2 regions of the Staphylococcus sp. AS1337 genome follow, and region 2 is predicted to be linked to the other one. Evidence: predicted binding sites of a transcription regulator. Region 2 holds the regulator's gene; the other holds the start of a gene.
What was found. The regulator CtsR, encoded in region 2, represses protease genes until heat stress. The targets are predictions, from matches to a motif close to ATGGTCAATAAAGGTCAAACA.
Positions count from the first base shown of each region.

Region 1: a site for CtsR is predicted at 16,014-16,034, ahead of clpB (ATP-dependent chaperone ClpB). Genes of this name have one in related genera too.

Region 1 covers NZ_JBOIHZ010000005.1:87,228-104,667, forward strand. The annotation lists gene addB (helicase-exonuclease AddAB subunit AddB) at 1-2,251, shown strand, start outside; gene addA (helicase-exonuclease AddAB subunit AddA) at 2,248-5,904, shown strand; gene ACSUE0_RS09695 (DUF418 domain-containing protein) at 5,929-7,065, shown strand; gene ACSUE0_RS09700 (fumarylacetoacetate hydrolase family protein) at 7,438-8,343, shown strand; gene ACSUE0_RS09705 (YisL family protein) at 8,575-8,964, shown strand; gene ACSUE0_RS09710 (TetR/AcrR family transcriptional regulator) at 9,110-9,631, opposite strand; gene ACSUE0_RS09715 (ketopantoate reductase family protein) at 9,769-10,677, shown strand; gene ACSUE0_RS09720 (CoA-disulfide reductase) at 10,925-12,247, opposite strand; gene ACSUE0_RS09725 (Cof-type HAD-IIB family hydrolase) at 12,280-13,122, opposite strand; gene ACSUE0_RS09730 (metal-sulfur cluster assembly factor) at 13,236-13,544, shown strand; gene ACSUE0_RS09735 (acyltransferase family protein) at 13,763-15,592, shown strand; gene clpB (ATP-dependent chaperone ClpB) at 16,083-17,440, shown strand, end outside.
Region 2 covers NZ_JBOIHZ010000004.1:353,978-371,417, forward strand. The annotation lists gene rplA (50S ribosomal protein L1) at 1-144, opposite strand, end outside; gene rplK (50S ribosomal protein L11) at 373-795, opposite strand; gene nusG (transcription termination/antitermination protein NusG) at 1,170-1,718, opposite strand; gene secE (preprotein translocase subunit SecE) at 1,733-1,912, opposite strand; gene rpmG (50S ribosomal protein L33) at 2,043-2,186, opposite strand; gene ACSUE0_RS09065 (sigma-70 family RNA polymerase sigma factor) at 2,300-2,875, opposite strand; gene ACSUE0_RS09070 (NYN domain-containing protein) at 2,948-3,472, opposite strand; gene rlmB (23S rRNA (guanosine(2251)-2'-O)-methyltransferase RlmB) at 3,469-4,218, opposite strand; gene ACSUE0_RS09080 (Mini-ribonuclease 3) at 4,226-4,573, opposite strand; gene cysS (cysteine--tRNA ligase) at 4,614-6,014, opposite strand; gene cysE (serine O-acetyltransferase) at 5,998-6,648, opposite strand; gene gltX (glutamate--tRNA ligase) at 6,991-8,445, opposite strand; gene ACSUE0_RS09100 (PIN/TRAM domain-containing protein) at 8,870-9,928, opposite strand; gene radA (DNA repair protein RadA) at 10,009-11,379, opposite strand; gene ACSUE0_RS09110 (ATP-dependent Clp protease ATP-binding subunit) at 11,721-14,183, opposite strand; gene ACSUE0_RS09115 (protein arginine kinase) at 14,197-15,207, opposite strand; gene ACSUE0_RS09120 (UvrB/UvrC motif-containing protein) at 15,200-15,751, opposite strand; gene ACSUE0_RS09125 (CtsR family transcriptional regulator) at 15,768-16,229, opposite strand; gene ACSUE0_RS09130 (NupC/NupG family nucleoside CNT transporter) at 16,386-17,440, shown strand, end outside.

The DNA of each region.
Region 1 (17,440 bases), on a different contig from region 2:
TAATTACTTGATAGACATATTAGAGAATTTTGTTCTAGAACGTGGTATTTATGGCAAACGCTGGTTGGATGAAAAATATTTTGATATTGAGCAATTTAGAAAAATGGGGCTAAAACGTCAACAATTAACAGATGAAGAACGTGAGACCTTTGAGCGTGTTATTCAAATGAAAACAGATGTTATCAATAAAGTGATGTTATTTGAAGAAAGTATGAATCGTGCAACTACAGCTATTGAATTTGCCACTGCTTTCTATGAATCGATGGAAGCATTCGACTTACCGAGCCAATTAATGACTGAACGTGATACGTTAGATTTTAACAGTCAACATAGAGCGGCTGAGGAAATTGACCAAATATGGCATGGCTTTATTCAAACGTTGGATGACTTAGTTACGGTATTTGGGGAGCAAACAATGTCTAAATCGCGTTTTCTAGAATTGTTTGATATTGGTTTAGAACAGTTAGAATTTGTAATGATTCCTCAAACGCTTGATCAGGTGAGTATTGGTACTATGGATTTAGCAAAAGTAGATAATAAACAACACGTATATTTAGTAGGAGCGAATGATGGTGTTATACCACAAACTGTTTCATCTTCAAGTTTAATTACGGATGACGAAAAGAAATATTTCCAAGAACAATCCTCTATAGAATTAAGTCCTACGGCAGATATACTGCAAATGGATGAAGCATTTGTAATTTATATTGCAATGACGCGTAGTTGTAAACAAGTTACATTTTCATATTCACTTATGGGTTCTAGTGGTGATCAAAAAGAACCAAGTCCATTTTTAAGCCAAATTCAACAATTATTTACTAATTTAGAAGTTCAAAATATACATCATCAACATCAAGCACAACCACTTACTTTAATGGAACATCCACATCAAACTAAAATTGCTTTATTTGAATCGTTAAAAGCTTGGTTAGATGATGAAATTGTTGCGGAAACTTGGTTAGATACGTATCAAGTGATGCGAGACGATGAAAGTTTAAATGACGGTTTAGATTACTTATTAACTGCCTTAACTTATGATAATGAAACGGTTCAATTAAGTGAATCATTATCTAAAGAATTGTATGGTTCTACAATTAATGCAAGTGTTTCTAGATTTGAAGGCTATCAAGCTTGTCCATTTAAACACTTTGCATCACATGGTTTACGTTTAAATGAACGTACAAAATATAAGTTGGAAAACTTTGATCTAGGAGATATCTTCCATCAAGTATTGAAATTTATATCAGAAAAAGTAAATGGTGATTTTAAAAATCTAAACCCCAAAAAAATTCATAAGCTAACAGTTGAAGCTCTAAGTGAAATATTACCTGAAGTCCAATTTAATTTATTAAATTCAACAGCCTATTACCGTTATTTATCACAGCGTATTGGTGCAATTGTAGAAACGACTTTAACAGCATTAAAATATCAAGGTAGCTATACTAAATTTACGCCACAACGGTTTGAAGCTGGTTTTAGAAGAAAACCAAGAGATAATAGTGAGTTATTAGCTGAATCGTTACATACAAAACAAGGTATACCTATAAATATACGTGGACAAATCGATAGGATAGATACGTATAAAAACGGGGAAGAGAGTTTTGTAAATATTATTGATTATAAGTCATCTAAATATAGTGGTACGTTGGATTTAACAAAAGTTTATTACGGTATGCAAATGCAAATGATGACATATATGGATATTGTACTTCAAAATAAATCACGTTTAGGGTTAACAGAGTTAACTAAGCCTGGCGGGCTATTATACTTCCATGTACATGAACCGCGCATTAAACTCGCATGGAACCAATTGTCGGAAGAAAAAAGAGACTCTGAATTCATCCAATCCTTCAAGTTAAGCGGCTTACTAAATAATGATGAATCAGTATTAGACGCTTTTGATACTAGACTGGAGCCAAGTTATAATTCTGATATTGTACCTTTAGGATTAAAGAAAGATGGCGGTATTAAAAGTAATAGTAAGGTTGCAGATGAGGATACCATTTATAAATTAATTCATCATAATAAACAAAACTTTATTGAAACGGCATCAAATATCATGGATGGACATACAGAAGTGGCACCAATGAAATACAATCAGACATTACCGTGTGATTTTTGTAGCTATAAATCAGTCTGTCATGTAGACGGTATGATAGATAGTAAACGTTATCGTACAGTTGACGAATCTATTGATCCATTAGAAGCGGTACAAAATGTAGTTTTAGAAAGTGAGGACGATGGAGAATGAGTCAAATACCAGTGAAACCTGGGAACACGAGATGGACAGACAACCAATGGAAGAGTATTTATGCAAAAGGTCAGGATATACTTGTTGCTGCTGCCGCAGGTTCTGGAAAGACTGCCGTACTTGTAGAACGTATTATACAACGTATTATTAAAGATGAAGTTGATGTGGATAAACTGCTTGTTGTTACATTTACGAATGCAAGTGCAAGAGAAATGAAACACCGTGTAGACCAAAGGATTCAAGAAGCTTCGAATGAAGACCCAAATAACACACATTTAAAGAATCAGCGTGTGAAGATACATCAAGCACAGATATCTACGTTACATAGCTTTTGTTTGAAATTAATTCAACATCACTATGATGTGTTAGACATTGATCCTAACTTTAGAACAAGTAGTGAAGCTGAAAATATATTGCTACTTGAACAGACAATAGATGAAGTGTTAGAAAAACATTATGACCAACTTGATCCTAATTTCATTGATTTAACGGAACAACTATCTTCAGATAGGAATGACAATCAGCTAAGAAACACCGTTAAAGAAATGTTTTATTTTAGTGTGGCGAATCCTAACCCGTCGGCTTGGTTAGAGCAGCTATCAGCACCATACGATGATATTACAAAACAAGCTGACTTACTAAAACTATTAAATGATTTAGCTATGATTTTTATGAATTCTGCATTGGAAGCTTTGAATAAAAGTTATGATTTGTTCATGATGCTTGAAGAAGTAGATAAACAACTTGAAGTCTTAGAAAAAGAACGGCATTTTATTGCTCAAGCAATGGAAGACGGTATATTAAACACACAAGTTATTGCAGAACACCAATTTGAAGCACGTTTTCCAGCTAAGAATAAAAAAATAAAAGAAGCTAATGAAATGATGTTAGATGCATACGATGATGGTAAAAAACATTACGATCAATATAAAGCGTTGGTAACTAAGGTGCAAGAAGATTATTTTTCACGTAATGCTGAAGATTTAAAAATGGATATGCAGCGCTTAGCGCCTAGAGTAGCATATTTAGCACAAGTAACAGCGGATGTAATTGATCTATTTAATCAAAAGAAACGCAGTAGAAACTTACTTGATTTTTCAGATTATGAACATTTTGCATTGCGGGTATTGATGAACGAAGATGGCACACCATCAGATATTGCTGATATGTATTGTAAACAGTTTGAAGAAATACTTGTCGATGAATACCAAGATACTAACCGTGTACAAGAGCAAATTATTGCATGTATTAAACGAGGTAGTGAGGCAGATGGGAATTTATTTATGGTAGGTGACGTAAAACAATCTATTTATAAATTTAGGCAAGCGGATCCCAGTTTATTTATAGGGAAGTATAACCGTTTTACATTAGATGGTTCAGAGAATGGTATACGTATTGATTTATCACAAAATTTCCGTTCTAGAAAAGAAATTTTGACTACCACGAACTATTTATTTAAGCATATGATGGATGAAGCGGTTGGAGAAATTGTCTATGACGATGCTGCCCAACTTTATTATGGTGCTCCTTTCGATAATGAGCCACATAATGTCCAGTTGAACATGTTAGTGGAAGATGCTTCTTCGGACTTAAATGGTTCGGAACAAGAAGCAGAATATATTGTCCAACAAGTGGAAAAGATTATGTCAGACCATGAGATATATGATATGAAAACTGAGCAATATCGTAAACCAAGTTATAAAGATATTGTCATTTTAGAACGTTCTTATGGGCAGGCACGTAAGATACAACAAGCGTTTAAAGATCATAACATTCCATTTCATGTAAATAGTAAAGAGGGATACTTTGAACAGACTGAAGTTCAACTCATATTATCCTTCTTAAGAACGGTAGATAACCCATTACAAGATATTTATTTAGTTGGGCTCATGCGTTCTGTAATATATCAGTTTACTGAAGATGAGTTATCAAATATAAGGGTATTTAGTCCAAATGATGATTATTTTTATCAATCGATTCAACATTATATAGCTAATGATGCTGCTAATAAAAAATTAGTCACTAAACTCGAAACTTTCTTGAAAGATATTGAAATGTATCAACGCTATAGCCAAAGTCACCCTGTCTATCAACTAATTGATAAGTTTTATAATGATCATTATGTTATTCAATATTTTAGTGGCATCATTGGTGGTAAAGGTAGACGTGCAAATTTATATGGACTGTTCAATAAAGCAGTAGAATTTGAAAGTTCTAGTTTCCGTGGATTATATCAATTTATTCGTTTTATAGATGAATTGATAGAACGAGGTAAGGACTTTGGTGAAGAAAATATTGTAGGACCAAATGATGACGTTGTGCGAATGATGACAATTCATAGTAGTAAAGGGTTAGAATTCCCATTCGTGATTTACTCGGGGTTATCGAGACGTTTTAGAAGAGATGATTTGCACAGACCAGTAATCTTAAATCAAAGCTATGGTTTGGGTATGACATATTATGATATTGATAGTCGTTTGTCTTATCCATCATTATCATCTGTTACGTATAAAGCGATAGCCGAAAAAGAAATGGTTTCAGAAGAAATGAGGTTAATTTACGTTGCATTGACACGCGCTAAAGAACAATTGTTTTTAATAGGCCGCGTAAAAGACGAAAAAGAACTAACTCAATTTGAACAGGTTTCAGTGTCGCAGACGCACTTACCCGTGAGCTACCGTTTAACCGCGCAACGACCGATTGATATGATTTATCCAATATTGGCAAAATATCAATCTACCTCACTGCCAAAAGAATTACGTTTTGAAACAACAATTAATGACATTGATGGCTCAATGATGCCTTTTGTACAGTTTAAAACAGATTTTTATGAAGATATTGCGTCAGAAATCGTTATAGCCGAAAGTGAACAACGTACGCTAGTAGATATACAGTCAGCTCAGACTGGTAATGATGAGCTTAAGTCGCAGATTCATGAACAATTAAGTTTCAAATACCCACATCAAGTAGCTATTGAAAAGCCGTCAAAACAATCCGTATCAGAATTGAAACGACAACTTGAGACAGAACAAGCTGACACTAACTACGATAGAGTTAGACAATATCGAATTGGCTCAGCTTCATATGAAAGACCGGGATTTTTAAGCCATACTACGAAACGAAAAGCAAATGAAATTGGTACTCTTATGCATACGGTAATGCAACATTTACCTTTTAAAAAGGAAGGGTTGTCTCATAGTGATGTGGATGTACTTATCAATCAGTTAATAGACAAGCATATTATTGATGAAGATGCCAAAAAGGATATCCGGTTTGAAGATATTTATCAGTTTATTGAAAGTGAATTATATTCAACGATTGCTACGAGTGAACGTATATATCGTGAGTTACCATTTGTTGTCAATCAAGCTAAAGTAGACCGTATTGAAAATATGGAAGAAGATGCTTCTATTATTCAAGGTATGATTGATCTTATATTTGAGAAGGATGGCCAATATTACTTTGTCGATTATAAGACAGATGCCTTTAATAGACGTCGTAATATGTCAGATGAAGCAATAGGTGCACAGCTAAGAGAACGTTATAAGGTACAAATGGAATACTATCGAAACACTTTAGAAACTATATTGAAAACAAATGTTAAAGGCTATTTATATTTCTTTAAATTTGGTCAACTTTCTATTGATGAATAAACTAGAGTATAAGGGGTGCTTGTTGTGTCATCGCAGCAAAGGTTATATGAAATAGATGCATTACGTGGATTAAGTTTGCTAGGTATTATTTTAATGAATATATTAGTTTTTAGTTTTCCGTACGAGGAAAGTTTATTGTCTGATGTTGTGCAGGGAAGCGATGCTATTTTATTACACGGAATTACCTTATTAATTATTGGTTCATTTTATCCTATTTTTACATTTTTATTTGGTTATGGCTTGAGCATCATGTATGACAATTGTCAGATGAAAGGCATTAACTATTACCCAATAATATTTAGAAGATTAATTTTTCTAATGCTTATGGGTGTGTTACATGGATTTTTTGTGTTTTCAGGAGATATCTTATTTGGCTACGCATTTACAGGTTTAATAGCGGTGTTATTTGTTAAAGCCAAAACAAAACGTTTAATAAAGGCAGCAATCATCTTATTTATCCTAAAAATCTTATTGCTAGTCATACCGTTTGCAGTATTTTCTTTAATAAATGATCCATATACCCAGCATAATTTTAGTGGTGTATCCTTATCTAAATTGATAGAAATTAAACAACAAGGACTTTATACAGATTTTCTGAAAATAAATGCACTAGAAAATTTATATAATGTGTTAGATGTTGTGACAGGGTCTGCCTATTTTGAATTTTTACCATATATTCTTTTAGGTATAGCTGCACAAAAATTAAAGCTAGTTAAGAAAATACAACTACGAAAACAAAGTGCAATTAAATGGGGAACTTTATGCCTTATTATAGGTTATATAGTGAAAATGCCTTTTGCACTTGATTTTTCAAATAGTGCATACCAGAATATCAATATCATTGGTGGTCCAATTGTTGCTGCCGGCTATATATTAATTTTTATTGCTATGTATCAAAGTACACGTATTGCACACTTGCTCAAAGTATTTACATATCCAGGTAAATTAAGTTTATCTGTATATTTAACTCAGAGTATAGTTTTATCATTAATATTTTTAGGTATAGGTGGAGGGTTATATAACCAATTGCCACTATATCAATCATATATCATTGCATTACTTGTTTATGTCTTACAATTAGTAGGCTGTTACTATTATTTAAAACATTTTAAAATGGGGCCTTTTGAATGGCTATGGCGAAAGATCACATACCTTAAATGAATTATAAAAATTATTAAATGAGTATAGGACATCATTAATATGTAATATGTTAGTGGGAGTTATGGATGAGAGGCAGCTCATGCGTAGAATTTATCTTTATTACTCCTAGTCATCTTTGCAGAGATAGGATGGTCAATCTTTTAAATAAATTAGACTGCCGTTCTACTCTCATTTGTTAACTTTAAAATTGTTTTTTTATGTTTAAAAGGACAAATAATAAGTTGAAGTTATAATCAAATCAGACATACAACATGAAAAATACGTTTTGATTGAGTTCAGGAGAATTTTTGTAAGCGCTAGTTATTTATTTGTTATTTCTGGGTAAATATAGTTATAATATGTAATAAGATATAGATGAGGAGCTGATATTGAATGAAATTCCTATCATTCAGACATGAAGGACAGACATCTTATGGTGTGAAAGTTAAACGTGAAGAGGCTGCATGGGACTTAAAAAAAGTTTTTGCAGATTTTGCTGAAGGCGAATTCCACCCGAAAACATTATTAAACGGACTTCAACAAAACCAAGTTGTCGATTTTCAAGAACAAGTTCGTAAAGCTGTTGTTGCAGCAGAAGATAGTGGCAAAGGTGACGACTATAAAGTACAATTTAGCGAAATAGAGTTTTTACCGCCAGTCACGCCAACAAATAATGTGATTGCCTTTGGACGTAATTATCAGGATCATGCTAGTGAGCTAAACCATGAAGTTCAGCGATTATATGTGTTTACAAAAGCTGCTTCGTCATTAACTGGTGATAATAGCACGATACCTAACCATAAAGATATTACTGAACAGTTAGATTACGAAGGTGAACTTGGTATTGTAATCGGTAAATCTGGTGAAAAAATTCCTAAAGGTTTAGCACTAGATTACGTATATGGTTATACTATTATTAATGATATTACAGACCGTAAAGCTCAAAATGAACAAGACCAAGCATTCTTATCTAAAAGTTTAACTGGTGGTTGCCCAATAGGTCCTTATATTGTGACAAAAGATGAATTACCTACACCAGAAGATGTGAACATTGTTACGAAAGTAAATAATGAAATCCGTCAAGATGGTAACACAGGTCAAATGATTCTTAAAATAGATGAATTGATAGAAGAAATTTCTAAATTTGTGGCATTACATCCAGGTGATATTATTGCAACTGGCACACCAGCAGGCGTTGGTGCAGGTATGAATCCACCTAAGTTTTTACAACCAGGTGATGAGATTAAAGTTACCATCGATAATATTGGTACATTAACTAATTTTATTGCTGATAAATAAAAAGTATTAAGACAATATAGAGCGCGGGTATACGTATCAAATTTAAAATTTTGATTTGTATCCCGCTCTTTTTACTTAATCTTTAGTAGAGTAATATAGAATTCTTTTTGAAAAATGAAGTGATTTTAAGTATGATAAGGTAAGTAATCTTTTGATTTTATAATTAAAAGACTACAATATACTTTTGTTTTATATACTTTTGAAGTGAAAAATGTGTGGGGGTTATATTATATGTTACATATGCATATAGCAAGTTGGGTATTATTAATTATTTTATTCTTTGCAGCTTACTTTAACTTTTCTGAAAAACAAGGTGCTTCACCTTATTTTAAACCGATTCATATGGTTTTAAGATTATTTATGTTACTTGTGTTAATTTCAGGTTTTTGGGTTTGGATTCAATCATTCTCATCTGATAATGCAGGTGGACATATGTTACTGACATTGAAAATGATTTGCGGTGTGGCAGTCGTTGCATTGATGGAAGTGACAATTACTAAACGTAAAAAAGGTCAACCAAGTCATAGTTTATTATGGACTACTATCGTAGTTATTATCTTGACTATCATTATTGGAATTATTTTACCGATGGGGCCAATTACACAAATGTTTGGTTTGTAAGTTATATAAAAGAGGCTATGACTTCATTGTCATAGTCTCTTTTTTGTTTTTTTGGTAGATATATTTAAACTAATAGGTATTATAGTGTGAGACAACAAACGTTAATATAGAGTATCAAAGTTGCGATGAAACTTTTCCATTTAATCTATAGAAATACATCAATATGTGGCTCTAACAGATGCCATAGTTCATTACTTAATTCATCAATAGAGCACGGTCTAGACTGCTCTATCCACCATATAATAACACCTACTATTGCCGAACCTAAAAATTGTAACGCTATTTCATTATCTTTTTGCTTTATGTTTTGCATGAATTTCTCAGAAAGTGTTTGTCTTAATATATTTAAATCAGATTTTTGTATTAATTGTTTCAAGATAAAATATTGTTTATCTATAGCTATGAGTATTTCACCCATATTTGCTTTACCATCTTGTTGAAGGTTCATCGTACTCTCGCATTTTTCAATTGCTTCGGCTAATATAAAATCTAATGACTGATTAAGTATGTCGTATTTATCTAAAAAGTTTAAGTAAATCGTTCCTCTATTGATATTAGAAGCTTCGGCAATATCTTTCATAGATATTTTAGCAATGTCCTTTTTTTGCATGAGCTTTATAAAATTTTCGATAATAAGTTGACGTGATTTTTCTTTTCTTTTATCCATAACTATTCCTCATTTATCAACGATTTTTGAAATCTGTACAATAAGCATCAACATACTTATTTTGTTTATTGAGTTTAACTTTTTATAATGATAAGTTCAAGTTAATGAACAAATGTTCATTAAAAAGGAGGACGTATATGAATATACTTATTTATGGCGCTGGAGTACAAGGGCAATATTTAGCACATGTATTAAATCAACCAGAAAATAACATAACACTATTAGCTAGAGGTCAAAATTATAAACACTTAAATGATAGAGGGGTTGTACTGAATCATTATTTACAAAATAAAAGAACTACGGATCACTTTAACTATGTAAGTAATTTAGGTAAGAATGATAGTTATGATATTATCTTTGTAACAATGAAGTATTCAGATTTTTACTCAGTTGTACCTTCAATAGCTCAAAATATAAGCACCAATATTATTTTTATAGGTAATAACACCGATCCTCATAAGCTTCGTGAAACAGTACTTCACCAATCCATCACACATAAAAATATATCTTTTGGTTTTTTAATGACTGGAGGAAATAGAGGGGATAGTGCAACAACTGTTATTCGATTTAATGCAGGGGAATTAAAAGTAAGCCATCTTAATGGAGTAATACCATTCCATAATAAACTTGATGCAATTTTTAAAAATTCATCTATAAAATTAACTTATGAAACAAGGTTCGAAGATTGGTTAATGTCACATGCCGCAATGATAATACCTCTAAACGCAGGGATATCATTGAAAAATAAATATAAAGAAAATCAAAAACAACTTCTAAGTAATATGATTAAGTCATATAATGAATTACATTTATTAATTGGGCATAGTAACTATAATATTGTCCCAAAATTACAGTCAACGCTTTTTAAGAATTTTAAATGTCTTGCTTATCCACTATTAAAATTAATTATTAATATCAAAATAATGAATCAAATTCAAGGTTCCAATTCAGAAGTCAATGCTTTATATAAAGATATAAAATTGTTAAATAAACAAACAGCGTTAACAACAAATTATTTAGATGAAATGATTATAGAATCAAGATAATAAAGTTTAACTATATTATCATCAATTTTTTTCGATATAAAGAAGATTATTCATAAGTATAATTGTTAAAAGTGTAGTTAAGTAAAATACGAAAATTTCTAGAAAAAGAAAGCAACGTTTTAGAATTATTCTGTTTTATAGCAAATCTAAACGATAAATTACTAATAAAAACCGATAATTTCTACTCAGTATGTGATTAGAAATTATCGGTTTTTATTTTCTGTGTTAGTAAAATAAAGTTGATTTTTTATTTATTTCGAGCTTTATAGCCTATCATATTAATAATATCTTTAGGTCTGCTGTATGGTGGTGCATAAGCAACTTCAAATTCTGTCAGTTCATCAATTGTTAATTTTTGCATCATTGCCATCGATAAGACATCGATACGTTTGTCTACGCCTTTTTCTCCAACTGCAGCAGCACGAATAATACGTCTGTTAGCTTTGTCAAAATAAACACGTAAGTGTAATTTTTTATTTCCAGGGTAATATCCCGCATGTTCACCTTGATTAACTTCGACTATTCCATAATCAAAATGTTTTAATTCTTGTGGCGATAATCCCACGCTAGCAAAGGTATAATCGAAGAATTTTACGATATTTGAACCTAAAAAGCCTTTGAATTTTACTTTAGGGTTACCCGCCAATTGTTCAGCAATGATACTTGCACCACGATGTGCTCCCCATGCAAGGGGCACGTGTGCATTTAAGTCAACGTGTCTATAATGTGATGTTATGATATCACCAAGCGCATATATATTTGGTATATTAGTCTGAAATTGGTCATTAACAGGGATATAACCTTTGTCATCTAAAGTGATATTCGATGATTGAATAAACCCTGAATTTGGTTTTACACCGACACCTTCAATAATTAAATCAAATGTTTCTACTTTACCAGAGGAGAAATATACTTCGTTACCATCTACTTTTGTGATTTCTTCATTAAAGTGATAAGTGATATGACGTTTATCCATTTCATCAATAATAGCTTGGTTCATATCTTGATCCATCAATTTATTAATGTGAGTTGAGCGATGGATTAGAGTAGGCGTGATACCGCGTTCATAAAGGTTATCTAAAATTTCTAAGCCTATATAACCCGTACCTACAACAAGTGCTTTCTTTACATTTTGTTGTTCAATAAAAGTCTCAATTGCATCTGTATCTTCCATATTTCTTAAAGTAAATGCTATAGGACTATTTAAGTTCAACGAATTTGCACTACATCCAGGGCTTAATATTAAAGTATCATAGTGTTCTTCAAACGAAGTATCGTTTACGTGATCATAGACTGTAATTGTTTGTGAATCATCATTTATAGATGTCACTTCATGATATGTTTTTACAATAATATTTTTAGAATCATAAAAAGCTTCTGGCGTTGCTTCAAGTACTTTGTCGCGTGAATCAACGACATTGCCTAAATAGTAAGGTAACGCACAGTTAGCGAAACTCATATCACGATCTTTTTCGAAAACAACAATTTCGCTTTCTTGATCCAATCTTCTTATTTGACTAGCTACAGTTGCGCCTCCAGCAACTGCACCAACGACTACAATTTTATTCATATTGAATGGCCTCCTCAAATTAAAATCGCAAATTAAATTTGAGATTTTATAGTTTCTTTATAAGGCATATTTAATTGGAAATAATCATTTAAATATCGTCCAATACCATCTTTATTATTAGAATATGTAACTTGGTTTGCGACGTGTTTAAGTTCGTCCAAGCCATTGTCCATGGCAATACCGTATTTAGCATATTTAATCATTTCTAAGTCATTATCTTCATCACCGAACGCGATAATATGATTTCTGTCGATACCTAAATGAGTCTTTACGTAATCTATACCGCGTGCCTTACTAATTCCTTGTTTAACAATTTCAATGACTGGAAATGGTGATCCCCATCTACGATGCTCTATGTTTTCTGCGTAAAAGCGTGTTAACATTTGTTTGACTCTAGGAATCATGAATTCTTCTGCTTCAACTAAAATAGATGTAGGGGGTTCAGTTAATGAAGTGAGTAAATCTCCAGTTTCTACTTTTGGATTGCCCATTGAAAATCCATCAAATAATCTTTGATCATAGTTATTAATAAACACGTAGTCTTTGACTTCTGCAATGATATTAGATACACCATAATCATTCAAACTTTTTATAATATTTTTTGATAAATCTAAATCTAATACATCATGTTTGATTTCAAATTGATCATCTTTGGGATGATGTACGAATGCACCATTAAAGTTAACAACTGGCGTATCCATATTCAATTCATGGTAATAAATTTGGCTAGCTCTATATGGTCTACCAGTGGCAATCATTAATTTATGCCCTTGTATTTGTAATTTAGTTAATACTTCTTTTGTATAAGGTGTGATTTCTTTTTCATCATTTAAAAGTGTTCCGTCTAAATCTAGACAAATTAAATAAGGTTCCATTGAATTCTCCTTAATGTTTAATAATTGACGTATGAATATCATAGCATTTTATTGGCGTTTTGTAAGATATTTGATATATTGTTAGTATGATTAATTACAAAGAGGTGAAATGTATGGATGAAGGATTAAAAGATAGCATATTGAATGCTTTAGAAATGGTTATTGACCCTGAGTTAGGTATCGATATCGTAAACTTAGGTTTAATATATAACGTAGACGTAGATGACGAAGGCTTATGTACTGTAGAAATGACTTTAACATCTATGGGGTGTCCAATGGGACCTCAAATTGTAAATCAAGTTAAAATGGTGTTAGCAGAAATTCCAGAGATTTCAGATACAGAAGTAAATATTGTTTGGAGTCCACCATGGGGCAAAGAAATGATGTCTCGTTATGCTAAAATTGCTTTAGGTATCGGTTAAACAAAATTAAAATAGTAATTATAAAATAGTCTAATGTACTTAATTGTACATTGGGCTATTTTTTTAGCTAAAATTCAGGGCATTTAAAAACATATTTTTTCTGTAGTGCAATTCATTAAAATAATTGCAGTTGTATTACAGAAGCATTACAATAATTGAGTGTATGATGAGGAATAATAATAAAATATTTTATTTTGGGGATGAAAGAATGAATAGAAATGAACAATAATTTAAATAAGCATAAGCAGTTAAAGTATAATACTCGCTATATGCCAGGTTTAGATGGATTGCGAGCAATCGCGGTCATAGGTATTATAATCTATCATTTAAACAAACAGTGGTTGACTGGTGGCTTTTTAGGTGTAGATACATTCTTTGTGATTTCCGGTTATTTGATAACTAGCTTATTACTTTTTGAATATGAGTCCACAGGTATTATTAATTTAAAACAATTTTGGTTAAGGCGAATTAAAAGGTTAATCCCAGCCATGTTGGTACTTGTGATGGTTATAACGGTAGCAAGTTTAATATTTAAACCTGCTGAAATTGTAAATATTAAACAAGATGCCTTTGCAGCTATTTTTTATGTATCTAATTGGTGGTACATTGCAACAGATGTTAATTATTTCGAACATTTTGCTTTTATGCCATTAAAACATTTATGGTCACTTGCAATTGAAGAACAATTCTATATTATTTTTCCTATCGTCTTTATTTTATTACTGCTCACAATAAAGAAATATAGAAATGTAACTTTAGTGCTTTGGATAATCTCATTAGTTTCTTTATTAACAATGATTATTATTGGCCAAGCACAAACCGGCCATTCACGCGTTTATTTTGGTACTGATACACGGTTACAGACCATGCTATTAGGTGTGATTTTTGCATTTGTTTGGCCTCCGTTTAAATTAAAGAAAAACCCAAACTATATATTGAGAACTATCATTGATAGTATAGGCATTATTGGAATCGCACTATTATTAATGCTGTTCTTTAAAGTGAATGAAAATAGTAATTGGATATATAATGGTGGTTTTTATTTAATTTCAGGATTGACGTTATTTGTAATTATTAGCGCAGTACATCCTTCTGGTTATTTTGCTAAAATATTAGGAAACCCGTTATTTATTTACATAGGGAAACGTTCTTATAGTTTGTATTTATGGCATTTTCCTGTAATTAGCTTTATACATTCATATTATGTAGATGGACAATTACCTGCTTATGTTTATGTTATTGATATTATTTTAACTATTGTGTTGGCAGAAATGTCTTATCGTTATATAGAGACACCGTTTAGAAAACAGGGTATAAGAGCATTTAGTATCTCACGTGGAAATAAACAGGCAGTAATTAGATCAATCGTGTTAATTCTATTTTTATTGCCTGCAATATTTGTCTTTGTAGGGAGCTTTGACAAACTAGGGAAAAATGATATAAATCATAAAGCAACGTCGTACAATACGAATGAAATAGATAAATATTTAGTCAGACCAATTCCAGTTGATAATGTTAACTTTTTAGGAGGTTCTGACTCTAAAAAAGATAAAGATAATGAAGTATATGCAGATTTAAAACCATTACTAATTGGAGATTCTGTAATGGTTGATATTGGAGAAACCTTTAAAATGAAAGTACCACATGCTAATATTGATGGCCAAGTTGGTAGGAATTTATATGAAGCGACACCATTAGTTGATCAAAAATATCAAAATTATAATCAAAAATCAGATCAAGTTATCTTAGAGTTGGGAACAAATGGAGATTTTTCCGAAGAACAATTAAATGAATTAATTAAAAAATTCGGTGAAGCTCAAGTATATTTAGTGAATACTCGAGTACCTAGAAATTATGAAAGTCACGTTAATGAGTTGATGTCAGACGCTGCCAAAAAACATGATAATGTTACTTTAATTGATTGGTACAAAAGATCTGAAGGTCATTCAGAATATTTTGCACCTGATGGTATACATTTAGAAAATACGGGTATCAAAGCAATGATAGATGAAATATTAAAACATATTACTCCTAAAAAGGATAAATAGAGTTTGCATGACTTTACAAAAGAGAATGACAGTGGGGTTAGATGAATCTATTATAAAGAATTAGTATGTGAAGTTGGTAAGTAATAGCATCTCATTTCAATTTTAAAGCTAGTTTACTAGCATAGCTTGGCGAGATTATCTATTCATTTTAAAAAATGGAGTAGTGTGTTCTCGCTTTTTTAATTTTTAGTTATTCATTAAATTAAAACTTATTAAAAAGTTACTAAAACGTTAAGTACTTTATTAGTAATAAAATAGTTAATGATATTATTTTGTAAAAATTTATGGAGGAAAAGGGGTGTTTATTTAATTTAGATAATGGGGAAAACATTAATATAACAAGCTTTAACAATGTTGAAAAAATTTAAAAATTATAATCATAAGTGTTGAAAAGTAACATTGAAAGGACTATAATTAAGTTAAGGTCAAAGAAAGTCAAAGTCAAACTTAAAGACGCTTGATCAAATACTAAATGGTGAGGTGAATCATTTTGGATATTAATCAAATGACCTATGCTGTTCAAGGAGCTTTACAAAAAGCTGTTGAATTAGCAAAAGCAAATGAAAACCAAAATATAGAAATTGAAGCTGTATTAAAAGCAGCGCTTGAAGAAAACGAAAGTTTATTTAAAAGTGTGTTAGAAAGAGCTAATATTGATACTGAACATTTAAACAATGCATATACTAATAAATTGAAAAACTATCCAACCGTACAAGGAGATAACATTCAATACGGACAATATATTAGTTCAAAAGCAAATGAATTATTCAATAGTTCAGAATCATATATGAAATCATATGAAGATGAATACATTTCAATGGAACATATCATATTAGCTGCAATGGATGTTGATGATACAACAAAACAATATGTGGATAATAAAAAAGAAATTATCGTAGAAATTATTAAAAAAATAAGAGGGGGAAACCATGTGACGACACAAAATCCAGAGGCAAATTATGAAGCCTTAGAAAAATATGGTAGAGATTTAGTTGAAGAAGTTCGTCAAGGTAATATGGATCCAGTGATTGGACGTGACGAAGAAATAAGAAATACCGTAAGAATCTTAAGTAGAAAAACAAAAAACAATCCTGTGCTTATCGGTGAGCCAGGTGTAGGTAAAACAGCTATTGTTGAAGGTTTAGCGCAGAGAATTGTTAGAAAAGACGTACCTGAGTCGTTATTAGATAAGACAATATTTGAATTAGACTTAAGTGCACTTGTTGCAGGCGCAAAATATCGTGGAGAATTTGAAGAAAGACTGAAAGCAGTCTTGAAAGAAGTGAAAGATTCAGACGGTAGAATTATATTATTTATAGATGAAATTCATATGCTTGTAGGTGCTGGTAAAACTGAAGGTGCAATGGATGCTGGGAACATGTTGAAACCTATGCTTGCTAGAGGTGAATTGCACTGTATTGGGGCTACAACACTAAATGAATATAGAGAATATATTGAAAAAGATTCAGCTTTAGAACGTCGTTTCCAAAAAGTAAATGTATCGGAACCAGATGTAGAAGACACAATTTCAATCTTACGTGGTTTGAAAGAACGCTATGAAGTTTATCATGGTGTACGTATACAAGATAAGGCGTTAGTAGCGGCCGCAGAACTTTCAGACCGTTATATCACAGATCGCTTTCTTCCAGATAAAGCAATCGATTTAGTTGACCAAGCGTGTGCGACAATTAGAACAGAAATGGGTTCTAACCCAACAGAATTAGACCAAGTTAATCGTCGAGTAATGCAATTAGAAATCGAAGAAAGTGCATTGAAAAATGAATCCGATAATGCAAGTAAACAACGTTTACAAGAGTTACAACAAGAATTATCCAATGAAAAGGAAAA
Region 2 (17,440 bases):
TAAACGGAATGCTACTTCAACTGATGCGTCAAAGTTAGCAATGTTTGTTTCTTTAGCTAGTTCAACAGCTTCTTGTACATCGTAATGTTTTAAGCGATCGATTTTGCTAGCTGCTTCTTGATATCTTTTGCTTTTTTTAGCCATTTCATGTTCCTCCTTTAGTGGTTTTAGCGGAATTTCCTCCCACATTTACTTGCTTTCACAAGTTAAGAGCAGATAACAGAGAGGTATAAATTATGTTTTATCTTAGAATTAAATTCCTTAATAAATGACATTTTCCCTCATATTACGACAATATTGAACGCTGTCATCATGTTTGTCATTTCTGTCATCTGCTTCTATCGTCAATCTATATATTCATTAATGTTTTTATTATTGAACTGTGATTCCCATACTACGAGCAGTACCTTCAATGATACGAACTGCCGCTTCTTCGTCTGAAGCGTTTAAATCTTGCATTTTTTGGTTCGCAATTTCACGTACTTGATCTTTAGTTACTGTAGCAACTTTGTTTTTATTAGGTTCGCCTGAACCTTTTTCAACGCCTGCTGCTTTTTTAAGTAATACTGGAGCCGGTGGTGTTTTTGTAATAAATGTAAATGAACGATCTTCATAAACACTGATTTCTACCGGAATGATTAAACCTGCGTCTTCTTGTGTACGTGCGTTGAATTCCTTACAGAATCCCATAATATTCACACCCGCTTGACCTAATGCTGGACCAACTGGTGGTGCTGGATTTGCTTTCCCTGCAGGAATTTGTAATTTAACTACTTTTTCTACTTTTTTAGCCACGATGTGCACCTCCTTGATATCGTGATGTGGTCACAGGACTGAGTTTTGTCCTCCCACTCTTCTACATTTCGTGACGAAATGAACGCTCTATGAGCGCGACCACAGTATTATAACATTAATCCATTACGTAAAGCAATGGTAAAATGTAAGTTTTTTTATAGAACCCCTTATCATTTTAATGATTAGGGGTTCTTAATGCATGAGCCATCGCTCAGGCGTTCCTCTAATCTTATCATTTTAATGATTAGGGGTTCTTAATGCATGAGCCATCGCTCAGGCGTTCCTCTAATCTTATCATTTTAATGATTAGGGGTTATTAACACATGCAAAGTAATACTTCTTGCTTTAGCAAATCTAGCATTACTTATATACCTTTATAATTTTTCTACTTGATCAAATTCCACTTCTACTGGTGTTTCTCTACCAAACATGTCTACAAGAACAGTGAGTTTGAATTTATCGATTTCAATTTCTTGAATTTCTCCAACTTGGTTAGCAAACGGACCTGATTTAATTCTCACTTGCTCACCTAATTCAACTTGGACATCGATTGTTTTCTCTTTCATGCCCATTTGTTTAAGAATGAAACGTGCTTCTTCTGGAAGTAATGGATTAGGTTTTGATCCAGCACCAGCTGAACCAACAAATCCTGTTACACCAGGTGTATTTCTTACTATATACCATGATTCATCAGTCATAATTAATTCGACTAACACATAACCAGGGAAAGTTTTTTTACTTAATGTTTTGGCTTTCCCATCTTTAACTTGTGTCTCTTCTTCTTCTGGTATAACAACTCTGAATATTTTTTCAGTCATATTCATAGATTCAACACGTTTTTCTAAATTCTTTTTAACTTTATTCTCATAACCAGAATAAGTATGCACAGCATACCAACGCTTAGCGCCAACTTCTTCAGACATGTCGTCACTCCTATCTATTTAATTAATTCTATAATTCTACCAATTCCTAAGTCTAAGGCATAGAAGAACACTAAGAAAAATACTACTGTAGCTACAACAATGACTGTGTATTTAAATAATTCTTCTTTCGTTGGCCAACTTGTCTTTTCCATTTCTGACTTTACGCCTTGGAAGAAATTTTCTTTTTTAGCCATTTATAAGACCTCCGTATATTTCGTTATTCCTTATTTGCTTATTCCATACAACAAATCAAGCAAATACAATACTCTCAACTTAAATGGAAGGGCATATTTACTCAATCGTGAACTTTCATATGTCGTTATATTATTTTGATTCTTTGTGCATCGTATGTGCATTACATCTCGAACAAAACTTTTTCAATTCTAATCTAGATGCAAGATTGCTTTGTTTGGGAACGTTATAATTTCTACTACCACATACTTCGCAAGTTAATGGCACTTTTTTCATTAGACTTCCCCTTACTCATTATAATACCAATCTACTATACATAACATCTAAGTCAATTGTCAATCGTCAATCGCGTACCAATTCATGTCATACAACCCTTTGAATAGCTCTAATTAATAATCATCTAGAAGGTATCTTAGTTTTATTTTACAACGATGTATCGCGTTGTAAACTACTTTATTCGGTACATTTAATAATTCTGCAATTTCTTTTGGCTTATAATCTTTCAATAAGTAAATGACAACCACTTGTTCCAACTTAGTTAAGTTTAACACACATTGTTGGATATATTCTCCTACTTCTATAGCTAGGAGATGCTTGTCTATAGGGCATTCCATCTTACTATTATTGTAGGACACTATAAACTCGTTAATCAATAATGTTTGCCTTTCATAACCATAGAACTTCTTACGAATATAGTCATTTTTTACATTCTTAATAACACGATTCACATAATGTTCAATTGGTATAGTACTTTTAAAGTCAAAATGTCTAAACGCTTGAAAAAGTTTTATCAGCACCTCTTGGCACAAATCTTCTTGATCATTTGGATGAACAGAAAAGTGTTTTAACCTTTTACGTATTAAAGGTATAAGTGCTGTAAATATTTTAGGTAAATCATGCTTTTCAAAAATATTTAGTTCTGCATTTTTTGAGGCTGTGAATTCATGATTGTTTGGTTCTAACATAGTAGCTTCCTTTCTTCAAAAGTAAAGATAGGATACAGCGACTATGCTCCAAAAATCAAGTGGACAATAATGTTATTGATGATTGTCTCCACGTCTAAGTTTTTCAAATTCTTCTAAAATCTCATTTGAAAGTTCTATCCTAGTTCGTGGTTTTTGTTCATTAAAGCCATCTAGTTTTTTGGATACAGACACTTCATTTTCTCTTAAGTCTCTCCACATCTCTCTTGAAGACACACGATATGCTCCAGCACCAAATATCGCATGTTGCTCACTCATATCACTCGTAACAACTGTAATGTGTCTAGTATGTTTATCATACAAATCATACACATAGCGTTCAATATAGCTATCTGCCGTTTCTTTTTCTTTTGTGAATATCGTTTTAACGCCGTGATACATATATTCAGAATGGACACCCGATTGCTCATAAGCATCAAAAACACAGACGACTTCATCTGCAATCATTGCGTTATAGTTTGCTATCGCTATAAGTAATTGTTCACGTGCCTCCTCAAGATTATCTTGCGCAATGCGGCTCAATTCCTGAGAATAACCAATCATATTATATCCATCAATGATTAAGTACCTATCCTTCATACCTTATCTCCAATGTTGTTACGTTTACGAAATACCTCGTACATCATTAAACTTGCCGCTACTGAGGCATTTAAGCTATTTACATGTCCAACCATCGGAATGTTAATGTAAAAATCACATTTATCTTTAACTAGACGACTCATACCTTGACCTTCACTACCAATAACGATTGCTAACGGCATTGCTACATCCATTTCTCTATAGTCTGTAGAATTATCCGCTTCTGTACCTACGACCCAATAGCTATTGTCTTTTAATGTTTCAATTGTATTAGCTAAATTTGTCACTCGCATAACTGGTATATGCTGAATGGCACCAGTAGATGCTTTAGCGACAGTTTGCGTTAACGCTACTGAACGTCTCTTAGGTATGATGACACCATCAACACCTGATGCATCTGCCGTTCTCAAGATAGAACCTAAATTATGCGGGTCTTCTAAACCGTCTAATATTAATACCGTAGATAGTTTATCTTGAGCTTTTTGCTTTTCTAAAAACGCATCAAAATCTGCATATTCATATGGTGCGATATAAGCCGCTATCCCTTGGTGAGGAGAATCAGATAATCCATCGATTTTCGATTTCGGTACTGATTGAACTATGATTTTTCTACTATTTGCTTTTTTTAAAATTTCATTGATTTGGCCTTTTTTGATAGTATCTTGAATTAAAATTTTATTAATTGTATGGCCTGAAACGATTGCTTCTTTTACAGCATGTCGCCCAACGATTACAATCTCTTCCATATTATCACTACCTTTCGTTTACATTTTGTACGACACTTTCCAATAAAGCCGTCAAACGCTCTTGTTCTTTTTCTAAATATAAATAGCCAATGACTGCTTCTAAGCCCGAACTTTTTCTATAAGTTTGTATATCTGTATTTTTAGCTTTGGTATAACTTTTAGCGTTTCTGCCTCGACGAACAATATCTAATTCATCTTCAGTAAACCAATTATTTTCCATTAAAAATTCAAGCGTTTGAGCCTGACTTTTAGCAGAGACATAACGTTTTGCTTCTTGGTGCAATCGATTAGGTTTTGCTTTTAATTTTAGTACGATATATTCCCTTACGTGTTGATCTAAAACTGCATCACCCATGTAGGCAAGTGTTAGTGGATTTAATAGTTTATTATCAATATTAGCCACGTTTAAATCTCACACCCTGAGCCGTGTCTTCTAGTATAATGTTTTGTGCTTTTAATTGATCTCGAATTTCATCAGCACGTGCAAAGTCTTTTTCTTTACGAGCATTGTTTCGTTCTTCAATTAAAGCTTCAACTTGCTCATCTAACAATTCGTCGCTTGCCTTATCTTTTAGTGGAATGCCAAGCACATCGCTAAATATTTGGTACACTTCTTTAAAACGCGCTAAGACTTTTACCGAAGTAGTGTTTTCTAACACATATTTGTTAGCTAATTTCGCTAAATCATACCATGCTGTAATCGCATTTGCAGTATTAAAGTCATCGTTCATCACAGTTTCAAACTGCTTTAAAATATTGTCGATTTCAGTAATGTATGCAGATTGATCTTCCACATCTGTTGCAATTGCTTCACGTTCTTCAATAGCTTGATAACTATTGCGCACACGTTCCAAGCCACTTTTCGCAGCTTCTACAAGTTCCATATTATAATTAATAGGACTTCTATAATGGACACTAATCATGAAAAAGCGTAGAACGTCTGGGTCAATTTGTTTAATAATGTCATGCACTAATACAAAATTACCTAACGACTTACTCATCTTTTCATTATCTATATTAATGAATCCGTTATGCATCCAATAATTAGCGAAAGGTTCATGGTTATGTGCTTCTGACTGCGCAATTTCATTTTCGTGGTGAGGGAATTGTAAATCCGTTCCGCCTGCGTGGATATCAATTGTCGCACCTAGTTCATGATATGCCATAACTGAACATTCGATGTGCCAGCCTGGTCTACCTTCTCCAAACGGGCTGTCCCAGCTAATTTCACCTGGTTTAGCCTTTTTCCACAATGTGAAATCTAACGCATCTTCTTTCTGTTCACCTTGTTCAATACGTGCGCCCACTTTTAGGTCATTAAGTGACTGATGACTTAATTTGCCGTAATCTTCAAATTTCCGTGTTCTAAAGTAAACATCGCCAGCGCTTTCATATGCATTGCCTTCGTCTACAAGTTCTTTTATAAACTTGATTATTTCGTCCATATGATTCATTACACGTGGATTTGATGTCGCTTTTTTTACATTTAAAGCACCTACATCTTCATAAAACGCTTTGATGTAACGATCCGCAATCGTTTCAACTGATTCATCTAGCTCCTTAGAACGCTTGATTAATTTGTCATCCACATCAGTGAAGTTAGATACATAAATGACTTCATAGCCTTGATATTCAAAATATCTTCTTACTACGTCATAGTTTATTGCTGGTCTTGCATTACCAATATGGATGTAATTATACACTGTCGGTCCACAAACATACATTTTAACTTTACCTGGTTCAATAGGCTCGAACGTCTCTTTTTGACGTGTTAATGTATTATATAATGTAATCATCTTGAATCTCTCCATTTCTTGTTTTCTCAAGTTGTTTTTCTAACTCTTTTAATTGCTCGTAAATTGGGTCAGGTAAATTACGGTGGTCAAACGTTTTCCCGATACGTCTGCCATCTTGTTTCACGATATGCCCTGGTATACCTACTACAGTTGAATAACTTGGCACTGAATTTAACACTACTGAATTAGCCCCAATATTCACGTTAGCATTAATTGTTATATTACCAAGCACTTTTGCGCCTGCAGCAATTAATACATTATCACCGATATCTGGATGACGTTTCCCTTTCTCTTTACCCGTTCCACCTAAAGTAACTCCTTGATAAATCGTTACATTATCACCAATACGACATGTCTCTCCAATGACTACACCCATACCGTGATCAATAAACAAACGTCTACCGATTTGGGCACCTGGATGTATCTCAATACCTGTAAAAAAACGTGTAACTTGAGAAATAAGCCTAGCCAAAACATACTTTTTCTTTTTATACAGTTCATGTGCAATCAAATGGCTCCAAACCGCATGTACACCTGCATAAGATGTAATCACTTCTAACGTAGTACGCGCAGCTGGGTCTTGTTCAAACACCATATTCACATCATCTTTAATTCTTCTTAAAAATTTAAACAAGGTTGCTACCTCCTTATTAAAAAAGCACCCCTAACTAAAATTGTTAGAGGCGCTTTGCTTTAGCACGGTTCCACTCTTATTTTAAACACAGCCACTTGTTTAAATGCATTCGCAATGATCCAAACTAAAACGACTTTTGTTTACTCTTTAAAGTTTATTTAATTCATTTGCACAAAGGTGCATTCCGTAATTTCAGTGATGTGCTTGCAGCTACCGCACACTCTCTATACACTTTCATCACATACTAATCCTTTGCCATTTTCAATGTTAATCATAGGTTGTTTGATGTAATTTTTCAAGTATTATCAATTTAACACAATCTTTACATGCTACAACTTTACTTTAAACATATTTTTTTAAACGAGATAATACTTTTTCTCTACCTAAAACTTCAATTGTATTTGGTAATTCGGGTCCATGCATTTGGCCAGTTACAGCTACACGGATAGGCATGAATAATTGTTTACCTTTAATACCTGTCTCTTTTTGAACTTCTTTGATCGTTTTTTTAATTTCTGCCGCTTCAAATGGCTCAAGCACTTCTAATTTACCGTATAAATGATTCATAAGTTCAGGTACTTGTTCACCATTTATCACCTCTTGCTCATCATCACCTAAAATTTGTTCATCGCGGAAGAATAATTCTGATAAAGGTACGATTTCTCCAGCGTAACTCATTTCTTTTTGGTAAAGTGCTACAAGTTTACGGCCCCAATCTAAATCTTCTTCAGTTGGATTTTCAGGAATCAACTCTGCTTTAATTAGATGTGGCAATGCTAATTCAAATACCGTTTCACTATCTTTTTGTTTCATATATTGATTATTAACCCAAGCTAGTTTTTGTTTATCGAAAAATGCTGGTGACTTAGATAAACGTTTTTCATCAAAAATCTTAATAAATTCTTCTGGAGAATAAATTTCATCTTCACCTTCTGGTGACCAACCTAACAACGTAATAAAGTTAAATAGTGCTTCTGGTAAATAACCTAAATCACGATATTGTTCGATGAATTGTAAGATTTTTCCATCACGTTTACTTAATTTTTTACGTTCTTCATTGACTATAAGCGACATATGAGCAAATCTAGGCGCTTCCCAACCAAATGTTTCAAAAATCATTAACTGCTTTGGTGTATTAGAAATATGGTCGTCTCCACGAATTACGTCAGAAATTTCCATATAATGATCGTCTATTGCTACGGCAAAGTTATAAGTAGGTACGCCGTCTTTCTTAACGATGACCCAGTCACCCATATTATTTGAATCAAACGAAATTTCACCTTTTACCATGTCATCAAATGAGAATGTCGTATCTTTTGGTACACGGAAACGTATAGATGGTTGACGACCTTCAGCTTCGAACTGTTGACGTTCTTCTTCTGTTAAGTGTGCATGTTTACCACCGTAACGAGGCATTTCACCGCGTGCTATTTGTTGTTCACGCTCTTCTTCTAATTCGTCTTCAGTCATATAACATTTATAGGCTTTATCTTCATCTAATAATTGCTTAATTAATGGGTTATAAATTTCTGCGCGTTCTGACTGGCGATAAGGTCCATAACCTTTATCTTTATCTACAGATTCATCCCATTCTATGCCTAACCATTTTAAATTATCAAATTGTGATGATTCTCCATCAACTAAGTTACGTTTACTATCCGTATCTTCAATACGAATTACAAAATCTCCATCATAATGTTTAGCAAATAAATAGTTAAATAATGCAGTTCTTGCATTACCGATATGCAAATAGCCTGTTGGACTTGGTGCATATCTCACTCTTACACGATCACTCATTATGTTCACTCCCGTTTTAAATGTTTGTTTTTATTGGTTAAGTTAATATTCAAGTTACACAAATTCACACAGTAAATAGGCTGAACGTATGTTAACTCACCTATGTGTAGTTCACCAAGAAAATAACGCTCAACTATTAATAAGTTTATGATTATCGCTTATTAAGCATACCATAGCTTATAATTTTTTAAAGTATCCTAATCTAAAAAGCACTTTGCATAATTTTATACAACTGAATAAACAATCCACTTTTATAGAAATATAATTTCGCTATCTATTGTAGCACTTTAACTAGTAATATGATATTACTGTGCTTAAATTATCTTATAGTTCTGCTTAATTTTTCAAGCAGTTAAAAACAAAGGCTTCATGTAAAACTGTAACTTTGGGCGCTACAATTCCAAATGAAACCTTTACTTACAAATTAATTTAATTTTTTTGCAAAAATTATTCGACCTGAAGAAGTTTGTAACAAACTAATTACTTCTAAATCGATATGTTCGCCTATATGTTTTTTAGCGTTATCTACAACGACCATAGTACCGTCATCTAAATAACCTACTGCTTGACCAGATTCTTTCCCCATTTTAGTAAGCAATAGTTTAAAGCGATCACCTTGGTGCACTGAAGGTTTGATTGCTTCAGATAAATCATTAACGTTTAACGCTTGAATACCTTGAACATGACACACTTTATTAAGATTAAAATCCGTTGTTATAATATGTGCTCTATAATGTTGCGCTAATTTAATTAACATCGCATCGATATCACTATGAGACTTAGTTGGGTGTATAATTCTCGTTGGATGATTGGTATCATATAATTCATTTAATATATCTAAACCTCTTTGGCCTTTTTCACGTTTAACACTATCGTTCGCATCTGCAACGACTTGAAGTTCATTAATAACACCTTGAGGAATTAATATTTCTCCGTCAATAAAGCCACACTCTATAATATCTAATATACGCCCGTCGATAATGGCACTTGTATCAATAATTTTAGGTACCGCATTACGTGCATTAATAGACATTGAACGCGCCATATTTTCTGGTAAAAATAGCAACATTTCATCACGCTTTCGCAAACCAAACTGAAAGCCGAAATAACCTAAAATAATAGTAACTATAATTGGCACAAAATGATTAATGACATTATTGCCGATAATTTGAAAAATAAAAGATATCATAACAGAAATTAATAAACCTATCATTAGTCCAATTGTAGCAAATAATATTTCTACTGCACTTTGACGCATAATTGTTTGTTCTAATTCTTTTAAAGCATATGTTGCTTTTTTAATAAACCAACCAAAGATTAAAAAGAATATAATAATCCCTAGTAGCCCATTGAAATAAGTATTTGTTAATAGGGGTAAATGGTTTAGACCAGCGTCATTGACTATCTCTGGTAATAGATACACACCTATACTTGCACCCAAGATAATATAGCACAAGATAACAATGAGTCTTATAATGTTCACAGGTTAACTCACCTTCCTTTAGAAAGTCATTCAGGCTAAACTAAATATATACTTAACCTAAATAGCTTTGTGTTTTTAATTTATTGTTTTGTTAGTGCATATTTTAATGCTTCATGGACATTCTTAACACCAATGACCTTGATATCATTTGGAAATTGCCATCCACCAATATTTGATTCTGGAATAATTACACGCTTAAATCCTAATTTTTCCGCTTCTTGTACACGTTGCTCTATACGAGAAACTCGTCTAACTTCCCCTGTGAGTCCTACTTCTCCAATAAAGCAGTCTAAACCATCAACTGTTAAATCTTTAAAACTTGATGCCGTTGCAACAACAATACCTAAATCTACAGCTGGTTCTGTTAAACGTACACCCCCTGCCACTTTAATATAAGCGTCCTGTTGTTGTAGTAAATAATTCTCTTTCTTTTCTAACACTGCCATGAGCAAACTCAATCGATTATGATCAATCCCTGTCGCCATACGTCTTGGATTATTAAATGTAGTTGGAGTCACTAACGCTTGTACTTCTATAAGTAACGGTCTCGTACCTTCCATTGTAGAAACAATAGTTGAACCAGGTACATTAGTCGAACGTTCTTCAAGGAACATTTCCGACGGGTTCTTAACTCCTTTTAATCCAGTTTGCTGCATCTCAAAGATACCCATCTCATTTGTAGAGCCAAAACGGTTTTTAACTGCTCTTAAAATACGATACGCGTGATGCTCGTCGCCTTCGAAGTAAAGGACTGTATCTACCATATGTTCAAGTAAACGTGGACCAGCTATTTGACCTTCTTTCGTAACATGTCCCACTATAAATGTAGCTATATTCAATTGTTTCGCTATATTCATTAAACTTTGCGTACTTTCTCTAACTTGCGACACAGAACCTGGAGCCGAACTGATTTCTGGATGGAAAATAGTTTGGATTGAGTCTACTACAAGTAGATCTGGTTTGAGTTGCTTAACTGTTTCATGTATAACTTCTAAATCTGTTTCAGCAAACACATTTAATTGACTTGAGTCCTCATCTAATCTTTCTGCTCTTAATTTGGTTTGATTTAATGATTCCTCACCTGTAATATACAACACATTTTTAGATTGTGATAATGCTGCACAAATTTGTAAAAGTAATGTTGATTTACCAATACCCGGATCACCGCCTATTAATACGAGCGAACCATTTACTATACCGCCACCGAGTACTCTATTAAACTCTTCAGAGTTTGTTTTTACTCGTGGCGTCGTTTCATGTTTAATGTCATTTAATTTTTGCACTTTAGAAATATTGTCTCGACTGCGCACACCATGTTTTGGGCTCGCAGCCTTTTGTTCGACTATTTCTTCCATTTGATTCCAACCACCACAGTTTGGGCATTTCCCCATCCACTTTGGAGACTGGTAACCACAGGCCATACATTCAAAAATCACTTTCTTTTTAGCCAAAACTGCACCTCCATCTTTCATTGAACAAATCTATTTTAAACCTCTGTCTGTTTAAAAACAAATTTTATTCATAATCAAACAATTCAATCGAAAAATATTCGTATATAGTTATTTAAAAATCTTAATAACTTAAGGATTCTAATCTTTAGCGAAAAGCTATTTTATAAAATACCATGCTTGTGTATAGAGTATCACTGATATTATATTTTGACTTTTTTAAATATTACTCATTTATCAAGGTAAATACTACTCTATTGTTTATACAATATAAAAACAAAGCAGCACTCCCCAAATATGCATCCACATATTTGAGAAGTACTGCTTTAATTTATACTTAACTTCTAAGATTCAGTTGTTTCTTTATCTTTAGTTGTACCTTTTCTTTCTTGAATATCATACTTGAATTCTTTGCCATCATGGTTAATTATTACTTCTTTACCTTCAACTTGATTGCCTTCTAAAATTAATTCACTTAAGTTATCTTCAACTGTTTTTTGAATTGCACGAATTAATGGTCTAGCACCATATTCAGGATCATAACCCTCTTCAGCAATTTTTTCTTTAGCAGCTTCTGTAACTGTAATATTAATATCTTGTTCAGAAAGGCGTTCTGTTAGTTTATCAACCATCATTGTCACAATTTCTTTCAATTCTTCTTTAGAAAGTTTGTGGAAGACGATAATATCATCAACACGGTTTAAGAATTCTGGACGGAATGCGTTTTTCAATTCTTTCATCATTGTCTTACGGATTGTTTCATAATCTTGTCCTTCAGACGCGCCTCCAAAACCGGCGAAACGTTGGTCTTGTAATTCTTGTGCACCTACGTTAGATGTCATAATAATAACTGTATTACGGAAGTCTACACGACGACCTTTTGTATCTGTTAAGTGACCGTCATCTAATACTTGTAACAGAATATTAAACACATCAGGGTGCGCTTTTTCAATTTCATCAAACAAAATCACTGAGTAAGGTTTACGTCTTACTTTTTCAGTTAATTGACCGCCATCGTCATGACCTACATAGCCTGGAGGGGCACCAACTAAACGACTGACAGCATGTTTTTCCATAAACTCACTCATATCAACACGAATCATTGCGTCATCTTCACCGAACATAGACTCAGCTAATGCACGAGCTAACTCAGTTTTACCTACACCCGTAGGCCCTAAGAAGATAAAGCTACCGATAGGACGTTTAGGATCTTTCAATCCAGCTCTAGCACGTCTAACTGCTTTACTAATAGATGTAACGGCATCTTTTTGGCCGATCACTCTATTATGAAGTGTATCTTCTAAGTTAAGCAGACGGTCTGATTCAGTTTCATTAATTTTAGTTAAAGGAATTCCTGTCCAACCAGCGATGACTTCACCAATATCTTCTTCTGATAGAGATGTGTTATCACCATTTTGAGAATTTTTCCAGTTGTTATTTGCTTCTTCATATTGTTTTTCTAATTTTGTTTGCTTATCACGCAAGTTGGCTGCATTTTCAAACTCTTGAGCATGGACAGCTGCATCTTTTTCGTTTTTAACTTGTTCTATCTGTTGTTCAATTTCTTTCAAGTCTGGTGGAGTTGTATGACTCTTAAGTCTTACTTTAGAACTTGCTTCATCGATTAAGTCTATCGCTTTATCTGGTAAGAAACGATCTGAAATATAACGGTGACTTAATTTAGCTGCTGATTCTAAAGCTTGATCTGAAATGTTAATACGGTGATGTGCTTCATAACGATCACGCAATCCTTTTAAGATTTCAATTGTATCTTCAACAGTCGGTTCACCAACTTGAACAGGTTGGAAGCGACGTTCAAGCGCTGCATCTTTTTCAATATTTTTACGGTATTCATCTAAAGTAGTTGCACCGATACATTGTAATTCACCGCGAGCTAATGCTGGTTTAAGAATGTTAGATGCATCAATAGCACCTTCTGCACCACCTGCGCCTACTAGTGTGTGTAATTCGTCGATAAATAATACTACATTTCCAGCTTGGTGAATTTCTTCCATTACTTTTTTCAAGCGCTCTTCAAACTCACCACGATATTTTGTTCCAGCAACAACTGTCCCCATATCTAATGACATTACACGTTTACCTTTAAGTGTTTCAGGTACTTCGTTATTAACAATTGCTTGTGCTAAGCCTTCAGCAATAGCAGTTTTACCGACACCTGGTTCACCAATTAATACAGGATTGTTCTTAGTACGACGACTTAAGACTTCAATGACTCTTGTAATTTCTTTTTCTCTACCAATGACAGGATCTAAAGTGCCGTCTTTTGCGATAACTGTTAAGTCACGAGCTAGACTGTCTAACGTTGGTGTATTATTAGATTTATTAGCTTGCGCGTTTTTATTACTTGTTTCAGGGCTACCTAAAGCTTTAACGACTTGTGCACGTGCTTTTGTGATGTTTAAATCTAAGTTTGCAAACACACGAGCTGCGACACCTTCATTTTCTCTGATTAATCCAAGTAAGATATGCTCTGTTCCTACGAAATTATGATGTAATTTTCTAGCTTCATCCATTGATAATTCAATTACTTTTTTCGCACGAGGTGTATAGTGTAATGCGCCCATTTGTTCTTGACCATGGCCGATTAATTTTTCTACTTCTTCAACTACTTTTTCTTCAGTAATATCAAACGTTTCTAAAACTTTAGCTGCAATGCCTTCAGGCTCTTTCATTAAACCTAAAAGTAAATGTTCAGTTCCAATATTCGAATGATTTAAGCGTATTGCTTCTTCCTGAGCATGTGCTAGTACACGTTGAGCACGTTCTGTTAGTCTACCAAATAGCATATAGTATGACCTCCTAATTTATATGTTCTCTTAATATATCTGCTCTTTTTTCATTAACTGTTCTATCATCTTCTTCGTCTAATAAGAAAGGTGATTGTATTGCAACCATTAACTCGTTAAACTTGAAGTCTTCTAATTCAATATAGCCTAAATCTAAACCAAGTTTCACTTCACTTAATCTTAGTGAAGCTTCTTCCATAGATATCAGTCTACTATATTTTAATATTCCTAACGAACGATATACTCGGTCTAATGTTTCTATATGATTATGTCGGTTTAATCGTTCGCGGATTTGCATTTCTTCATTAATAATTTGCTGCACTACCTCTGATAAGCTTTCAATGATTTCTTCTTCTGTTTTGCCTAAAGTAAGTTGGTTTGAAATTTGGTATATATGACCATAAACTTGAGATCCTTCTCCATAAATACCTCTAATTGTAAAACCAAAACGATTAATTGTTTGAGCAATGCGATTCATACGTTTCATTATTGTCAATCCAGGCAAATGCAACATGACACTGGCACGCATGCCTGTCCCAATATTAGTAGGGCATGTTGTCAAATAACCTAAAGTTTCGTCAAAACTTACATCTAATTCACTATCAAGTTGATCATCAATTTCTGAAGCTTTTTCGTATAATGTTGATAGTGATAAATCGTTACCCATGGCCTGAATACGTATATGGTCTTCTTCATTAACCATAATACTTAAAGATTCATCTTCATTGAGTAATACGGCAGAAGCAGGTTGTCTTATTAATTCAGGACTTATAAGATGTTTCGCGACAAGCTTGTATTTACTTTGTTGATCCATTGAGTCCAAACGTTGTACAGACAAGTCAGGAAGCGCATCTTGTACGTCGTTAATTATTCGAAAACCATCTTGTTCTGATAAAAACATTAATGGGTGTACATGATTTTCTAAATTTCTTGCTAATCGTATTCTCGAAGACATCACAATTGGACTTTCTTCTCTATCACGCATCCATTCACTCATGTATGCACTAATATCATTTTTACTCATCATGTTTCACCTCGCCATCTTCTTTCAATGCTTTAATTTCGTCACGAACAACGGCGGCTTCTTCAAAGTTTTGTTCTTCTATCAGTTGTTTTAAATATGAACTTTTTTCTTCTATTTGTTTTTTTAATGCTAATTTTCTGTGTGAAGAATGTGGTGTTTTTCCTACATGTTCGATTTGACCACCTTGCACACGTCGTACAATATCGACAATGTCATCTTTGAATGTAGCATAGCAATCTGAACAGCCAAATTTACCAACATGTGCGATATCTTTTAATGTCATATGACAAGTAGGACATCGTTTTTCTTCTTTAAAAGCAATTTCATCAAAATCGATACCATGTTTAGCAGCTAAGTGTTGTAAGATTTGCTTCACTACAAATGCGCCTTCAATGTCATCTTGCGATTGAATTTGCTGATTTTGAGTCCATGGGTTACCACCTTGTGCGCATGTGGAACAAACCCATTTTTCATTTATACCATCTTGACCTTTCACTGCCAATTTCACTTCTGCTTCATTCAAATGACAATTCTCGCATAGCACGACGAAACACCTCACTTTAATAATAATTTATAACATGCAATAACCGTTTTATAATATTTGCTCGAATAATATCTCTCGATAATACATCCATTTTTAATGTCTCTCTGTCTATAACGGCGTGTATCATTTTTGCTTCACGTTCATTAATGTAATTTTTATCTAATAAGCCATCTACAATGTAATAAGCTTGCTGTTGTGAAATAGATGGACCAACTAATTGAAGTAAATGATTAATATAACCTGTCTCATCTCTGTTTTCAATTTTGGTGATTCGAATATATCCGCCACCACCTCTTTTACTTTCAATCTCATAGCCGTGCTCATTTGTAAAACGTGTTTTGATTACATAATTAAGCTGGGAAGGCACACAGTCAAAGCGCTGCGCAATATTGGCACGTTGAATTTCTACAACGTCTTCATTGGTGTCTTCAAATAACTTTTTAATGTATTGTTCTATGATGTCAGACATGTTGTGCATGATTATCACCTCTTTTGACCTTCTTTGACTATATTATATGACCAACTTTGACCTTTTTCAACCAATATGTTTTAAAAATTTTTAATTAAAGATGTAAGTGCTATCTAATTTATTGTATTATAGGAGTTAAGAAAAATTAAAAGGGATGAATGACTTATGCATATTATTATTGGTTTAATTGGGATAGCAGTGTTTCTTGCATTGGCGTTTCTATTTAGCTCAGATAGAAAAAATATTCGTTGGCAATATGTCGGTTTACTACTTGTAATACAACTAGTATTCGCATTTATTTTACTCAAAACTAAATTTGGTATTACAGTTATCGGTAGCATATCAGACGGCTTTAATTATTTACTAGCAAAAGCAGCAGAAGGTGTGAACTTTGTATTTGGTGGATTTGAATTTGTAGATCCTAAGAACCCGCCCTTCTTCTTTAATGTATTATTACCAATCGTATTCATTTCAGCTTTAATTGGTATTTTACAATATACAAAAATCTTACCTTGGATTATCAACGTTTTAGGTTTAGCCATTTCAAAAATTAATGGCATGGGCCGCTTAGAATCATATAATGCTGTTGCCGCTGCAATTTTAGGGCAATCAGAAGTATTTATTTCATTGAAAAAGGAATTAGCACATATTCCTAAACAACGTCTATATACATTAACAGCTTCTGCAATGTCTACAGTATCAGCTTCAATTATCGGTGCTTATTTCACATTAATTGAACCACGTTTTGTAGTTACAGCAGTTGTATTAAATCTCTTTGGTGGTTTCATCATTGCTTCTATAATCAATCCTTATAAAATTGATGCAAAAGAAGATAAACTTATCGTTGATGAGAGCGAATCAGGTAAACAATCATTTTTCGAAATGTTAGGTGAATATATCTTAGACGGTTTTAAAGTTGCAGTCATCGTAGGTGCAATGTTAATAGGTTATATCGCTATCATTGCTTTACTTAATGGTGTTGTTAGTGCAATCTTTACCGGCTTATCTGGCGGCAGTATCACTTGGGACTTCCAAACGCTTATCGGATTTGTCTTTGCACCATTTGCATTTTTAGTTGGTGTACCTTGGGATGATGCAGTACAAGCCGGATCCATCATGGCTACTAAATTACTGTCAAATGAATTTGTTGCAATGCAAAGTTTAAGTGAGATTAAAGATATGAGCGCTCATGCTAAAGGTGTTATTTCTGTATTCGTAGT